2 regions of the Mucilaginibacter sp. GW821-FHT07G05 genome follow, and region 2 is predicted to be linked to the other one. Evidence: riboswitches for the same ligand, from Rfam matches in the RefSeq annotation. Region 2 holds a riboswitch; the other holds the start of a gene.
The links. Region 2 has a riboswitch for S-adenosylmethionine ahead of AC07NA_RS06820 (SusC/RagA family TonB-linked outer membrane protein). Riboswitches for the same ligand answer to the same signal wherever they lie in the genome.
Positions count from the first base shown of each region.

Region 1 (8,173 bases), on a different contig from region 2:
TCAGAAACGCTGTAGCCGAAAAGTGGAACAGCGAGATCATTTGGGCGAATACACAATCTAACACCGCCGATCTGCAAAGGCTGATCTCCAATTGGTGGGATCCTCGCTACCTTGACGGTGTAATTACGAGGGGCGAACTATCGCCGCCTTTAAAAATTGCTGAGATGTTTTACACCGGCCATGGTGTGCCAATCAATGAAGATAAAACCTGGAATTATAGCGGGCGTTATGCCTTACGCACCGCAGAGGAGGCTGATAAATTGTATATACGTAAAGGCTATACCACGGTAGGGCTACACTTTGACAGGGAGCCGAGATTTTACGCCGATCTTGGTTTTGATGGTGCCGTTTATTACGGGCAGGGACGCTTTGATGACAGCAAAAACCTTGATCTGTTTTACCTCGAAGGCAAATTTAAACAACGCAATGGTAAAGGTAAATACGGTTATAATACCGTAACCGGGTATAATCTTAAAAAGCTGATCAATTTCCAAAATACCATTAACTCCAATAATGATTATTCTGTTGTTGACTACCCGTACCCAATAATGCGTCTGGCCGATCTTTATTTATTATATGCCGAAGCGGTGAACGAATCGGCAGGGCCGTCGGCTGAAGCGAATAAGTATATCGATTTGGTTAGGAAACGTGCAGGCTTAGGCACTGTAGCGTCATCTTGGACAAATTTTTCTACCAACCCGGTGAAATATCTTAACCAGGACGGTTTGCGCGAGATCATTCAACAGGAACGCCTGATTGAGCTGTCTTTCGAATCGCAGCGATTGTGGGATCTTCGCCGCTGGAAAAAATCGGCAGATGTGTTAAATGACCAGATCAGGGGTTGGGATATGTCGCAAACCACGCCCGAATCCTATTATCGTATCACGGTACTCTACAACCAAACATTTGGTATAAAAGATTATTTCTGGCCAATTTCTGAAGGCAACATGACAGCTAATACAAACCTGGTTCAAAACTTAGGCTGGTAGCCCGTCATCTCAATTGATCAATAATTAAAGAGCAAAAATGAAAAAGATATATTTTATAGGAGGATTGATAGCCGCGCTGATATGGTACGGTTGTTCAAAAGAAGGCAGGTTAGATTTTGTTGATGCCGATTTGCCTGCTCCGGGCCAGGTAGTTGACGTAAAGGTTAATGCAACCCCGGGTGGTGGTATATTAACTTATAAACTCCCGGCAGATGCCAACTTATCATACGTTAAAGCCATATATGAAATACAGCCCGGTGTATTCAGGGAAGCGAAATCATCGAGGTATACAGATACATTAAAACTGGTAGGCTTCGGCGATTCGTTAACACATGCCGTAAAGATATACAGCGTAGGCAGCAACGAAAAGGAATCGGAGCCGCTTTTGGTGAATGTTACCCCCAAAACACCGCCGGTTAAGTCGGTACTTAAGGCTGCGGTTTTTGAAGAAACTTTCGGCGGTGTAAGCATCGCTTTTAAAAACCCGAACAAGGCCGACTTTTCCGTGGTGATACTGCGCGATACTACCGGCAACAACGACTGGGTAACCGTACGTACTTTTTATACAGCAGCTGTTACCGGCAACTTTGCAGCCCGTGGTTTCGAATCTAAGCCTCAAAAGTTCGCGGTGTTTTTCCGCGACCGCTGGAATAATAAGTCGGATACTTTAATCAAAACACTTACACCTAAGTTTGAAATTGAAATCCCTAAAAATACCTTCAGCAAACTGGTGCTCCCTACAGATCAGACCCAACTTGCCGATCCGGGTTATAATATCGAGAATATTTGGAATGGCTTGGCCGACAGGAGACTTTACGCGTCGTCAAACGCTTCATCACTTCCGCAATGGATCACTATTGATCTGGGTAAAAAGGTGCTGTTGAGCCGGTTTAAGCAATGGATGGAATCAAACGACCATTGTTATACAGGTTCAGGTTTAAAGATCTTCGAGTTATGGGGCTCAAATTCTCCCGACCCCGATGGAGGTTGGACACAATGGACCTTGCTGGGTAAATTTGAAACCTTAAAACCATCGGGCCTGCCACTGGGGCAAAAAACGAGTGAAGATGTCAACTATGCAACCAACCTTGGCTGCGATTTTAACTTTGATATTCAACCGCCTGCTGTACGGTACCTCCGCTTAAAATCATTAGAAACGTATAGCAGTCCCGGCCAGGTGGTAATAATGGAGATGGCTTTCTTTGGCCAAATTGTACAATAGCTATTTAATTAATTATCATAAAATAATATTATGAAAAGGATATTCTATGTCGGGATCATACTGATCTTTACGATGTGCATTGTTTCAGCTTGCCGTAAAATGGAAGAAAGCTACAAGCAATATGTAGTTCCGGGAGGGTTAACTTATGCCGGGAAAGCGACCTCACCTAAGGCCTATTCGGGCTTGAACAGGGTAAAGATAGCCTGGCTCAGAGGGTCTGATCCATCTGTAATAAAGGCTAAAGTTTACTGGAACAATTTTGCTGATTCCCTGTCTGTTGATATTCCGCCATCGGGCGATACCATAAGTGTTACTATTGAAAATCTGCTTGAAAAAAAGTATACATTCACAATTCGTACTTACGACGGTAAAGGCAATTCATCAATACCGGTTGAAGTAGTAGGCGGATCGTATGGCGAAAAGTACCAGGCACAATTGCTGACAAGGCCCGTAAACTCTAATGTGTTAAACGCTAACGGAACGCTTACCATTGGTTGGGGCGGTGCAGATGAATCCAACGGGGCTTATGCATCAGAAGTTAAATACACGGATGTATCCGGTAAGGAACAACACAAAATATTTTCGGTGAAATCTTTAGTTTCAGAAATACCGGACATGAAACCCAATACCAATTACCAGTTCAGAACCATATTCAGGCCTGATACGTTGAGTATCGATAATTTTTACACTTCATATACCGATGGCAGCGGCCTGTTTTCCTTCAACAAAAAAAGCTGGAAAATAATCAGTTACTCAACCCAGCATTCTGATGGTGATAACGCGGTGATCAATTTTATTGACGGGAACGAAGCAACCCGCTGGCATACATGCGCAGGCTGTTCAAGCTACCCGCACTTTGCTACCATAGATATGGGGGTAGAACGAACCATTACCCAGTTTGGCGTTTGGCGCACCACATTTGAAACAGGCGGAGACGACCGCGGGCCGGATAAATTTGATTTTTTAACCAGTGTGGATAATGTAACATGGGTAAACCAGGGTTCATTCAATTTTAACCGTTTAATAAATGGCGAACAAAAATATTTACTTCCTAATAAACCAAAGGCAAGGTACTTTAAGTTTGTAGGCACCCAAGGCCCGCAAAGCTATATGGTGATGGGGGAGATAAGCACTTACGGATTGTAACACCACTTAAAAATTAGCATAAAAAGCTCCGCTGAGATTCTTCTTCGCGGGGCTTTTTTTATTGGTTATTATGTGCTTTTGATATTAATTATAAAAAATTCTATAAATTCTATGGATATTATAGTTTATATCATATATTTGTATCAGATAACACGTTCTTTATAGTACTTATCCAGAAAGACAGAGGGAAAGGCCCTATGATGTCTTAGCAACCTGTACATCCTCATATATGTAAAAGGTGCTAACTCCTGCTTCGCGATATGCGGAGATAGATAAGATAAAAAGATTTCCAGATACATAGCTGTCTCTTTTTGCCTCTCAGGATAAGTCAAATACCAGGAACATTAATTTGACATACAAAGCAGCTATACAAGCATGAAAAAAATATACTTATTATCATTTATACTCTTACTAAGCTTTGGCGCTTACAGCCAGATACAGGAACCTGTTAAATGGGCTTACGCAGCGAAAAAAACGGGCAATAACGAGGCCGTAATATTTGTTAAGGCTACTATTGATAAAGGCTGGCACATTTACTCGCAAAACATTGCCGAAGGCGGGCCAACTAAAACAGAACTGAAGTTCGCCGCGTCGGCAGATATTTCGCTGGTAGGTAAACCATCCGAGCCAAAACCCATTAAAAAGTTTGAAAAGTACTTTGGGGTGAACGTTGCCTATTTTGAAAAGCAGGTAATATTTCAGCAAAAAATAAAGCTTAATAAAAGTAACCCGGTAGTAAAAGGCACTATCACATTTTTAGCGTGCAGCAATAAAGAGTGCCTGCCGCCTGAGGATATTGAATTTACCGTAGCGGTAAAATAATACACCCGTAATAAAAAAAAATACTGCTATAATAATTATAGCTAAACCTTACACATATATCAATATACCACCGATTGATTTATAAATAGGAGGGAACAGTGCAACACCCGTGAAGCTGACCGAACAGGAAAGGCAGTGGGTTTAAATCTGATCCTGACAAACTGAAATTAAATTTATAAAGAAATGAAGAACGGTATTTTTGATGGCCAAACCGCATTGCGCAACTTAAACAGCTATTGCTTAGCAGTTTTACCCGGTTGCTGCTGTTGTAATTAAAGATTTTTTACCTGTCTGTTAACCCGGATACCGCCTTGAAAAACAAGACCGGCATCCTGGCTGTAAAGAGGTATTGCTTTATGCAATGGTGGTAATTTCATTCAGCTTGCTTTTCCGAACAGTCCAGGATGCCAGTCATCCATATTTAAACAATATATCAAACTAAATAAAAATAAATACTACTAATTCTATAGATAAACTTGTATTATTGATTTTTATTGTTACCTTTACGCCATCTAATTAACCCCACCATTAATTAGTTGATTTATAAAGAAGAAGGGAGAGGAAGTCTCGATGATCTTCTAGCAACTTTTCATTCAGTAATGAAATAAGTGCTTTACTTTTTTCCGAAGGGATGTTCCTCCGGAAATATAAATTAACTAGTGTTATGCAAAATTTGAATTATCTCTTTTTAGCCAAACAATCAAGCGCAACCACCGTGCGATGTTGTTGTATGTGCATGTAGTTCCCCGGGGTTTCTCCGCATAAAATTTATCGGAATTATTTACCGTGAGCTGTAGCTGTTTAGCTGCGGGTAAGGGATTGCTTATGCCTCAAATTTAAGCACACTACTTAATGTTCAATTAAGCAGTAAACAAAATTTAACAACTATAAATCACACAAAAAATGAACTTCAAAAATTATCTATCTAAAGCAAAATACCTTTCATTGGGATTGTTGCTAAGTGGCGCAGCGTTAGCCGGCGATAAAAATCCGCCTGCAAAATTTATTAAAGAAGGTGTTTGGCGCGGTGTATTCACCGTGAGCGAATCGCAAGTGCCCTTCAACTTCGAGCTGAAAGGTAAAGATGCCGAGCATGCCGTATTTACCTTGTTAAACGGTTCACGCCGCGATAACTTCCACGTGCAGCTGCTGGGTAAAGATTCGGTATTTATCAAAATGAATACTTATGACGCGGCCCTCGTTGCCAAAATAAATGATGACGGTACCTTAAGCGGCGAATACCGCAGCCTGGTGCCTAACTTCCGTGGTAACGCGTTGCCTTTTACAGCCGAGCATGGTAAAACTTATCGCTTTGTAGAGCCAGGTAAAGATGTAGCCCCTACAGCAGATCTTACCGGTAAATGGGAGCTTAAATTATACAGTAAAGAGGCTGTACCTGCTTCAATAGCCCTGTTAAAACAAAAAGGCAACAAACTTACCGGTGTGGTAATGACGGTGGTAGGCGATAGCCGCGAAATTGAAGGTACTATACAAGGTAACGAGTTCGCGCTATCGGGCTTTACCGGCCCAAGCCCTTTTATTATTAAAGGAAAAATAAACGATGACGGTACATTATCTGGCGAAGAAGGCTTCGGGATATACAAAAACCTGAAGTTTGACGCTACCAAAAACAACGATGTTGAACTGCCCGATCCTTATAAACTTACTTTTTTAAAAGAAGGCTACAAAAAGCTTGATTTTACCTTCCCCGATCTGAACGGTAAGCAGGTATCGTTAAGCGATAATAAATACAAAGGCAAGGTAGTGATTGTTGAAATTATTGGCACCTGGTGCCCTAACTGTACAGATCAAACCGTGTTTTTGTCGCCATGGTTCAACAAAAATAAAAAACGTGGTGTAGAAGCTATCGCTATCGGCTTTGAGCAAAAAGACAGCCTGGAGTATGCAAAATATACTTTAGGTAAGCTGCGCGATAAGTACAATATCGGTTACGATATTCTGTTTGGTGGCCTGGCCGATAAAAAACTGGTAGCTCAAAAACTGCCTGCGCTTAACAAATTCATCGCTTTCCCTACCACAATAATTATTGACCGTAAGGGCGATGTACGTGAAATATACACAGGCTACACCGGCACGGTAACAGGCAAATACTTTGACGATTACGAAAAGAAATTCAACAAAGTACTGGATGCCTTAATAGCCGAACCGGCACCGGAAAACGCGGCCAATACGCAGGATGCAGGTAACACAGTACAAGGTAAATAACAAACCGACCTCATATAAACAACCATTATGAAAACAATTAAATTTTTAAAAGGCACCGCGCTGCTGTCGGCAGGTTTACTGTTCAGCGGGGCTGTACTGGCCGGTGACAAGGAACCGGCTGCAAAAGTGATTAAGGAAGGTGTATGGCGGGGCGTATTTAACGTGAGCGAAACACAGGTGCCCTTCAACTTCGAGTTTAAGGGGAAAGATCTGGAGCACGGCACTTTCACGTTGCTGAACGGTACCCGTCGTGATGATTTTCATGTGCAGCGCCTGGGTAAAGATTCGGTATTCATCAAAATGAATACTTATGATGCCGCCCTGGTAGCTAAAATTGAAGACAACGGTACCCTGAACGGCGAATACCGTAGCTTGGTACCCGGCAAACGCGGCAACGCTTTGCCTTTTACAGCCGAGTATGGCAAAAAATACCGCTTTGTTGAACCGGGTAAAGATGTTGCCCCTGCTGCCAATTTAAGCGGTAAATGGGAGCTTAAGTTTTACTCAAAGGAGCAGGTGCCTAACAAAGTAGCTATCCTTAAACAGAACGGTAACAAACTAACCGGCGTAATTATGCAGGTAACAGGCGATAGCCGCGAACTGGAAGGTACCGTACAGGGAGATGAATTTGTGCTGTCGGGCTTTACCGGCCCAAGCCCTAAGATCTACAAAGGCAAGATCAATGCCGACGGTACTTTAAGCGGCGTAACCTCACAAGGTATTTATGATAATACCAAGTTTGATGGCGTAAAAGATGATAAAGCCGAACTGCCCGATCCCTACAAGCTTACCTATTTAAAAGAAGGCTACAAAAAGCTCGATTTCACTTTCCCTGACCTTACCGGCAAAGCGGTATCGTTAAGCGATGATAAGTACAAGGGCAAAGTAGTAATTATTGAAATTGTAGGTACCTGGTGCCCTAACTGTACAGACCAAACCGTATTCCTGTCACCATGGTTCAATAAAAACCAAAAGCGCGGTGTTGAAGCCATTGCCATTGGTTTTGAGCAAAAGGACAGCTTAGCTTATGCCCAATACACTTTAGGTAAGCTGCGCGATAAATACAATATCAAATACGATATTCTGTTTGGTGGCCTGGCCGATAAAAAACTGGTTTCGCAAAAGCTGCCGGCCTTAAACAAGTTTGTTGCTTTCCCTACCACCATTATTATCGACCGTAAAGGTGATGTACGTGAAATATACACCGGCTACACCGGCACCGTAACAGGTAAATACTACAAAGACTACGAAAAGAAATTTAATACCCTGCTCGATCAGCTTTTGGCTGAAGAGGCACCTTCAACCGCGGCTGTAAAAACAGATGAGCCTGCGCAAAAAGGCAAATAAATAATAAACTAAACCAACTCATTCCGGTGCGGACTAAGGTTCGTGCCGGAAATTTTAACCACAAAAAAACAAACCACGATCATGAAATTCACATTAGCGCTTTCAGTTATTACAGTAGCATCATTAGCGGCATTTACAGGCCCTCTAACCATTCCGAAACCACACGCTAAAAAAGCTGATGTAGCCAAAGCGGCATCAAACTACACCGGTGTATCAAAACCGCAGGTATTTAAGGTTGATAACGAGGGCAGTAAGCTAACCTGGCTGGCTAAAAAAGCGACAGGCGAGCACAGCGGAAATGTTAAGGTAAGCGACGGTAACTTTACTGTTGACAACAACACACTTAAAGCCGGTTCATTTGATATTGATACCCGCACCATTACCGATGTTGATATTACCGACGAAGCTTCGAACGCCAAAC
Region 1 covers NZ_JBWKQC010000005.1:226,008-234,180, reverse strand. Annotated here, with positions in the region: gene AC07NA_RS14725 (RagB/SusD family nutrient uptake outer membrane protein) at 1-989, shown strand, start outside; gene AC07NA_RS14720 (DUF5000 domain-containing lipoprotein) at 1,027-2,211, shown strand; gene AC07NA_RS14715 (DUF4998 domain-containing protein) at 2,242-3,357, shown strand; SAM riboswitch class I at 3,523-3,636, shown strand; gene AC07NA_RS14710 (protein-disulfide reductase DsbD N-terminal domain-containing protein) at 3,733-4,179, shown strand; SAM riboswitch class I at 4,718-4,833, shown strand; gene AC07NA_RS14705 (peroxiredoxin family protein) at 5,083-6,405, shown strand; gene AC07NA_RS14700 (peroxiredoxin family protein) at 6,433-7,752, shown strand; gene AC07NA_RS14695 (YceI family protein) at 7,834-8,173, shown strand, end outside.
Region 1: it holds a riboswitch for S-adenosylmethionine, as region 2 does, so the genes downstream of both, AC07NA_RS14710 (protein-disulfide reductase DsbD N-terminal domain-containing protein) here and AC07NA_RS06820 (SusC/RagA family TonB-linked outer membrane protein) in region 2, are expected to answer to the same signal.

Region 2 (8,173 bases):
ATTGTAAAATTGTGCCATCGGTAGGTATTAGTTTATCATGTTTTTAGATGTGGTATAAATAAAGTCGGCAAGCAGTAGCCCTTTTGAACCATCGGGGGTTTCAATGGTATGTATATATTTAAAGGTGCGGGTAAACTGGTCGTAAGCCTGATCTATAACGATGATGTTCAGTTCGTCCATCCCAAATTTCTCCTTGTTTTGAATGCACAAAAAGCTTTGCCCGCGTAAGGGTAAAAAATCGTGTATGTAACCTTTGTCGTGCAGATCGATAACCCGCCGGGTTAAAATGCTGTTAAGCTTAATGATGTAGTCGCGTTTTGTTTTCATAATTGTGAAGTGCTTGATTAGCACACACATACCAAACAACAAGCCAAAATCACAACTATTTATATATCAAACAGTTAACACAATTAACATTTTATAGCACTAACGGTATTTCGTTAGATCACGGAAACCTGCACGAAATACAACAAAATTACATAACACGCTAATTATTAACACGTTAAAATCGACTTTAAAAGCTAAAAATAACGTAAATGCTGATAATCAGCAGTTTCGATATATCGTCCATTTATTTCGTAGAACTACGAAATAAAGATACTTGCAAAAACGATCAATGTTTTAATTTACTGACAGACAACCATTTAATCAATTGGCACGTGTTATGTCTATGGGATGACATAATCATATCAACAGTAAAAACAAACTATCATGAAAGCAATCATCTCAACCAAAACAAATAAGCATAGCACAGGCAATTGGCTAAATATAATAACAGGTAACATAGTGAATGTGAGGCCACAACTTAACACAGGCAACAGCATATCAACTATTAATAGCAATGGGTTACCGGTTATTACCAAAGGCCAAACCGACTTTATAAAAGGCAAGCTGATGCTGGCTTACTTATATGCAATAGAAATACTTTATATCATTTACCGATAATTAACAACACCCAATCAACCTCAAAAACAATCACCCGTTATGGAAATCTTAGTTTACACAATCACCCGCGCCGTACTGTTCTGCTGCTTATTAGTACTCATTTATGTAATTGTACCACAAAACGCCTCACTTGATAAGCTTGATGAATGGGAATAATTGTGGCGAAATTTGCAGATCGATCGTCTTGTATAGGCAATTTATATCGTAACATTTTGGGAATGACTATCGTATAACATGCGTTACCACACCTTTCCCTTATTTGTTTGCATAAGATATATTGTACCCCTATATAACCCATGAAAAGATCTGCCGGCGCGGATCTTTTTCTATTTGTAGGATATTTAGACCTGAATTAAAAAAATCGTTGTGGTGATAACACCAACGGTGGGCTATAAATAATATTTGCTACTTTTTATCCAGGTAATCGGGCGGATAAAGCTTTTGACCATATTTTTCGGCTATTTCCTGGAGCTGCTTCATGGCTTCGGCATCCATTGGTGGCGGTGGCAAAATTTCACCATAGGTAATGGGCTGTCCAACTTCCAGAAAGAAATTCTCCAACCCCGCAGGTACTACGGTACATAATAATCGGGCGTTTTTGTCGGCCTTGTTTTTAAAACAATGCACCATCCCCCCGGTAGGGATATTTACATAAGCCCCGGTTTGGGCAGTATAGGTAAGCGTTTCTGTTTTCACCTCAACCTCCCCTTCCAAAATATAAAACGCTTCCTGAAAACCGGCATGAGCATGCGGCCCAGGGCCACCACCCGGCGGCACCAGCATTTCAATTACCGCGTAGGCACCCGCGGTTTGCTCGCCGCTAATAACAATGCGATAAGCGCCACCGGCAATTGATACACTTTGTCCCTCATGAGCACCTACGGTAGTAAGCACGTTAGTTGAATTTTCCATATCGGATAATTTATGTGATGTAAACTTAAGCCAGCCAGTGCGGTATAATTAGTCGGCACAGACTTTAAAACAGTCTGACTGGGCAAAAGTTTAACCTGTAAAAAATAATTAGCCGGGTGTGGGATTATCTGCGGCCTTTTCGTCCACCCGTGTAAACCCGTAGTGCATAATTCAAAAATGACGATATAATTTGGGCGTATCCCTACGGGTCGGGCTATCCGCTCATACGGCACAGGCATTAGGCGCGAGGCCGGTATCCGCTATTATCCCTTACGCGGGAAGGGAAGTCGTGATATTAAAGATGCGGTGTGGTGATAACACCAACCGCAGGCTGTAAAGTTTTATTTTCCATTCTTCGCGTTAAGGATTGAAGTGGATACCGGCCTTAGCGCTTAAGGCCTGTAGGCGTATGAACGTAAAGCCTGACCCGACGAAGGAGGGTAACGCCCATGTATTAAATCAGGATTAAAAAACTGTGGTATTGAAATTTTCAAGTTAATAGCGCTGTCAACTACCGTAAAAATAGGACAACTTGGGAATTGTCAGAATAATTAAACGTATAGAGATTGCTTCGTGCCTACCCATGACGTGTTAAAAAAACTGTCATTCTGAACGTTTGAAGAATCTTCTTTGCTATGCATATCTGCGATAGATGCTTCGTGCCTCAGCATGACAGTGGAGAGGGGTTGTGGGCCATCGTCATTTTACCTTCAAAGTCCAAAAAAAATTGTAATTCTCGCGATGACGAGTTTTAAAAAATGCTTATAAACGGGTCATTATGAGCTTGTCGAAAGATCGTGCGCGGAGGCCATCAACTCACGCACCCTTTAACAAGCTCAGATGACAGGCCTACATAAAAGATCCCAAACCTTCTCCCCTATGGAAAGAAAATTTGGGATCATATATTTTCTTAAATCCTGAATCTCTGTTCTTGAATCTAAACCAACTACGCTGATGCTACCAGCTTGCTTACACTACGGTAAACATAGTTGTTGAAGATATGCCTGCGGGCGAAACGGCCGGGTGAATCGGCGTTGATGAGCTTTACATAGATGGCTTTTGGCACGTCGAAATATTCGTATTCGTTACCATCGGCAAAGCTAACTTTAAGCACTTGTGATTTGTATTCAAAATCAACCATGGCCGATGCGGTTGTGGTGGCGGTATATTCGGTGATAGACTGGGCACGGGTTTCGGGAGCGATGCTCACTAAAAAATGATAGGCTTCGATAATAGTCTTACTTTTTTCTTCGGCAGCTAACTTGCTTTCTTCGCTTTCCTGAAATTTATCAGGGTGCCAGGCTTTCATCAAACCACGGTATACCGATTTTAGTTCCTGTAGTTCAGCGGCTTCGTTAACGCCCAATAATTTCCTGTAGTCTACTATCTTTTTCATGCTTTCGTTCGTTTTATGTTATTATGTAAAAAGATGAAAGCCTTGATATTAAGCCCAATCTCCCCCCGAAAATAATTTTGCAAAGGTACGCTTTCTACACCACAATTTTAAGCCCCGGCTCACTATTATCAATTTGATAATATCCGCTTAAAATTTAGCGCCAGGTATAACTGCAATACCTGCACTGTTGGGCATAAGGTGTGCGCGCAAGCTGGTTACATTGAGGGCATAAATTGAAGACAACCTCAGCCGGATGATTTTCTAAAATGCGGGCGGCGGTTGCAAGCAGGTATTGCACATATTCAGGATCAAGATAGTTCAGTATTTCCGCATCGGCGGTAAGCCAATTGTTATGCACATAAAGCTTCGTACGAATTTCGCAATCGGGCATATCCTTTAAATTCAACGCAAACCTTCGGCTAAGTAACTCCATATTTTCTTTGCGTGGTAACAATTTGCTATAATATTCAAGGATATAATTAGCCTGTTCTATTGTCATACCGTAAATATAATTACAAACGCTGCGGTTTTAAAGTTTATAATAAATACCATACAAACAAGCAATTATCGTATCGACAATCACCCTATAAACCCAAACTGACAATAATCTGACAATAAAATATAATATCTATAGATTTAGTAGAATATATATTATATATTTGCAGCGTCAATCGTTCTTATACATCATTTAATTATCCAGAAAGACGGAGGGAAAGGCCCTGTGATGTCTTAGCAACCTGTACGCCATTGGTATAAAGGTGCTAATTCCTATCTGCCCCGTGGCAGAAAAGATAATGTTAACTCTGCAAACTGTTTGCACTACAAGCAAGCATCTCAGCTTATCTCCGGCAATCTGTATAATTAATTAAAAATTTTATTTCCGTTCATCCATAATTGGGTGCGACGCATTAATTAATAATAACAAGCATATTCCCCACTTTTAATATAATAAATAAGTAAATGAAAAAACGAAGTACTCACTTAAGTTTACCTACCTTAAAAACCACATCTAACGGTGCCTTAAGCACATGCATTTTCGCGCACATGACTGTCATGTGTTGTTGCAGCTAACAGGCTGCCAGGTTATTTGCATCAGTCTTAATATACAGGCTATCACAGCGAATAACGCCAAACAATAAATATTTAACACCCTAAAATTGATACTGTTTTTAAGCGGACGGGCTTTGCTATGCGCTTGTTTTACGGCAACATCAATACAAATGGGGAAACACAAACACTCACAAACAATTGTCATGTTAAAAACTTACAAATTATTAGTGGCCCTGCTTTTGCCACTTCTTTTTGCCCAAACGCTTTATGCGCAATCGGTAAAAATAAGCGGTACGGTAACCGCCAAAACCGATGGCCTGCCCCTACCCGGCGTTAGCATCTCCATAAAAGGCAGCACCAGCGGTACCCAAACCAATGTGGATGGTAAATTTACCCTTACCGCCAAACCGAAGGATATTATAAATGTATCATACATCGGTTACAAAACACAGGAAATTGTGATAAGCGAAACCGAAACTACCTTGCAAATTGTGCTTGATGAACAGGCCAATTCGCTTAACGAGGTGGTAGTAACGGCGCTCAACATATCTAAAGAGAAAAAATCATTGGGCTACGCAGTTCAGGGTTTAAAATCAAAGGATATATCAGAGGCTAAAGAAACTAACATTATCAATGCCTTATCGGGTAAAATTGCCGGTGTAAACGTTACCAGCAGCCAGGGCGATATGGGTTCGGCACGTATCATTATACGCGGCGAAACTTCTATTGCCAATAACAACCAGCCGTTATTTGTGGTAGATGGTGTGCCTGTGGATAATGCCCAAAATCAAGGCACCAACGGATCAAGGGATTTCGCCAACGTACTGTCCGACTTAAACTCAGAAGACATCGAATCGTTAACCGTGCTGAAAGGCCCTAACGCGGCGGCATTATATGGTTCACGTGCGGCAAATGGTGTTATCCTCATCAAAACCAAATCGGGAAAGAATAGCAAAGGTTTAGGCATTACGCTTAACTCAAACACCAGCTTTTCGAGCCTGCTTACTTTGCCCGATTATCAGAATGCTTACGGACAAGGCTCTAACGGCAAATTCAGCTACGTAGATGGTAAAGGTGCCGGTATTAACGATGGTGTGGATGAAAGCTGGGGCCCGGCATTGGATGGCCGTTTAGTCCCTCAATTCTTTTCGAAGGGTAAAGCCGAGCCTTTTGTTGCCCACCCAAACAATGTTAGAGATTACTTTAACACAGGTTATACCTACAACAATGGTGTGGCCGTTACCGGTTCTGATGAAAAGTTTGACTACCGTGTATCATACAATAACCTGCACCAAACAGGTGTAGTGCCAAACTCATCGCAAGGTAAAAACGCCTTCGCGCTCAATACTACCTATCGTGTAAACGATAAACTCACCATTAACGCGGTGGCCAACTACATTAAGGATGATGCCGATAACCTGCCCGGCGCTTATGGCAAGCGTGCCACAAGTACCATGTTGCAATTTACATGGTTCGGCCGCCAGGTTGATATTAACCAGTTAAGAAATTATCGCAATGCTGATGGCAGCACTTTTAACTGGAACAACAGCTATTACAGTAACCCATACTTTGTAGCATACGAAAATACCGTTGCACAACACCGCAATCACTTTTTGGGTAATGTGGAGTTAAACTATAAGATCATCGACGGACTGTCTGCCAACTTCCGTATAGGTACAGATCAGTATACCGACAGGCGCAAGATCAAAGTCGCTTACGGTACAAACGGAACCCCATTTGGCTCGTACGAAGAAGATGCCTACAACTTTAACGAAACCAATGCCGAGGGGCGTTTACAATACACCAAAAAACTTAACGACGATTTCAGTATCGACCTGTTAGCAGGTGGTAACATAGCTACCTGGCAAAATGAGCGCAACGATCAGTTAGCGCCAAAATTAGCCGTAAGCGGTTTGTATACACTAAGCAATTCGCGTGATCCGCTGATATCATATAACGAATTTTATAAGTATAAAACTTACAGTTACTTCGCATCCGGCCAAATCGGTTTCCGTAATTACGCCTTTATTAACGTAACCGGCCGTAACGATTGGTCGTCTACGTTACCGGCTTCCAGCCTTTCATACTTTTATCCTTCGGTAAACGGAAGTTTAATACTTACCGAAGCTTTGGATATTAAGAGCGATGTTTTAAGCTACGCTAAACTACGTGGCGGGTGGTCAAAAGTAGGTAAAGCGACCGACCCTTACAGGCTCATCAACTTTTACACGTTTACAGCACCTTTCGGCACAAGTCCGCAGCAGGCTATTACCAATACCGATCTTAACCCTAACCTGAAGCCGGAAAGTACTACTTCATCAGAGGCAGGTTTTGAACTCGGTTTCTTTAAAGACCGCATCCGCTTAGATGTAAGCGTTTACAACACCAACAGTACCGACCAGATCTTCAATGTTGACGTAAGCCCTACTACGGGTTTCACCCAAAAACTGATCAATGGCGGTAAAATAAACAATAAGGGTTTAGAGGTTCAGTTGGGCTTAACACCTGTAAAAACTAAAGACTTCACCTGGGATATCACCACAAACTACTCGCTTAACCGCAGTAAAGTAGTTTCATTGTACCAGGATCTGCAAAGCTACGTATTGGGCACTAACCGTACCGTACAGGTATTGGTTACCGTTGGCAGGCCTTATGGTACACTATATGGCAACGCTTACCTGCGTAATGCCAATGGCGATATTATTGTAAGCGATGGCGGTACACCGGTTATTAACCCAACCAAGCAAAACCTGGGTAAATTTACCCCTAACTGGCTGGGTAGCATTAACAACAGCTTTACCTACAAAGGCATTAACCTGAGTGTATTGGTCGACGCGCACGTTGGCGGTTCAATCTACTCCAACACAAACCGTACCGGTACTTATACCGGCGTGCTGGCTTCTACCCTACCCGGTCGTGGTGCTGCTAACGGTGGTTTAAGCTATTACTATGCCAACAACACAACTACGGGCAAAGCGATAGCTATTAATGCCGGTACCGCTGCCCCTAACGGCGAAACAGTGTATGATGACGGTGTAATTTTTAATGGTGTAAAAGCTGATGGCAGCAAAAACACTACCATACTACCGGCACAATCATACTACAAAGGCTTTACCAATGTTGACGAGGCTTTTGTGTACGATGCTACTTATGTAAAACTACGCGAGATAAAATTAGGCTATACCCTGCCAACCAGCTGGATAAAAGGCCTTAAACTGCAAAGCGCAACGGTATCATTAGTAGGCCGCAACCTGTGGATCATCCACAAGAACGTGCCAAACATCGACCCTGAAACGGCATTTAACACCGGTAACGGTCAGGGTTTAGAAGACCTTACCTTGCCTACCGTTCGTAATATTGGTTTTAACATTAACCTTAAATTCTAACACTCATGAAACTTAATCATATACCGCTAATATTATCAGGCCTTTCGTTGATCGCGCTTACATCGTGCAAAAAGAGCCTGGTAGAACTCAATACCAACCCCAACAATTCACCAACCGCGCAACCCGATTACCTGCTCACCGGTGCCATTAAAACAACTGCCGACAGCTATTGGGGAACCGATAATAACATGAACTCAAGCCTGCTGTTTGTACAGCACTGGGCCAAAATACAATACACCGATCCCGACAGGTATATTTATACTAATAACGATTTTCAAAGTTTATGGTCGTCGGGTTATGCCAAAAGCATTATCAACCTTAACGGAATAATTAAGCTGGCTGATGCGCAGGCTACTCCTAACTACAAAGGTGTGGCGCTGGTATTACGCTCGTGGGTGTTTACTTTGTTAACAGATGCTTATGGTGATATTCCGTACAAATCGGCTGCCCATATTGAGGAAGACCTTACCCCGGCTTACGACCC
Region 2 covers NZ_JBWKQC010000002.1:569,815-577,987, reverse strand. Annotated here, with positions in the region: gene AC07NA_RS06850 (hypothetical protein) at 1-18, opposite strand, end outside; gene AC07NA_RS06845 (hypothetical protein) at 28-327, opposite strand; gene AC07NA_RS06840 (hypothetical protein) at 712-945, shown strand; gene AC07NA_RS06835 (cupin domain-containing protein) at 1,351-1,857, opposite strand; gene AC07NA_RS06830 (KTSC domain-containing protein) at 2,804-3,253, opposite strand; gene AC07NA_RS06825 (hypothetical protein) at 3,408-3,752, opposite strand; SAM riboswitch class I at 3,943-4,051, shown strand; gene AC07NA_RS06820 (SusC/RagA family TonB-linked outer membrane protein) at 4,507-7,689, shown strand; gene AC07NA_RS06815 (SusD/RagB family nutrient-binding outer membrane lipoprotein) at 7,695-8,173, shown strand, end outside.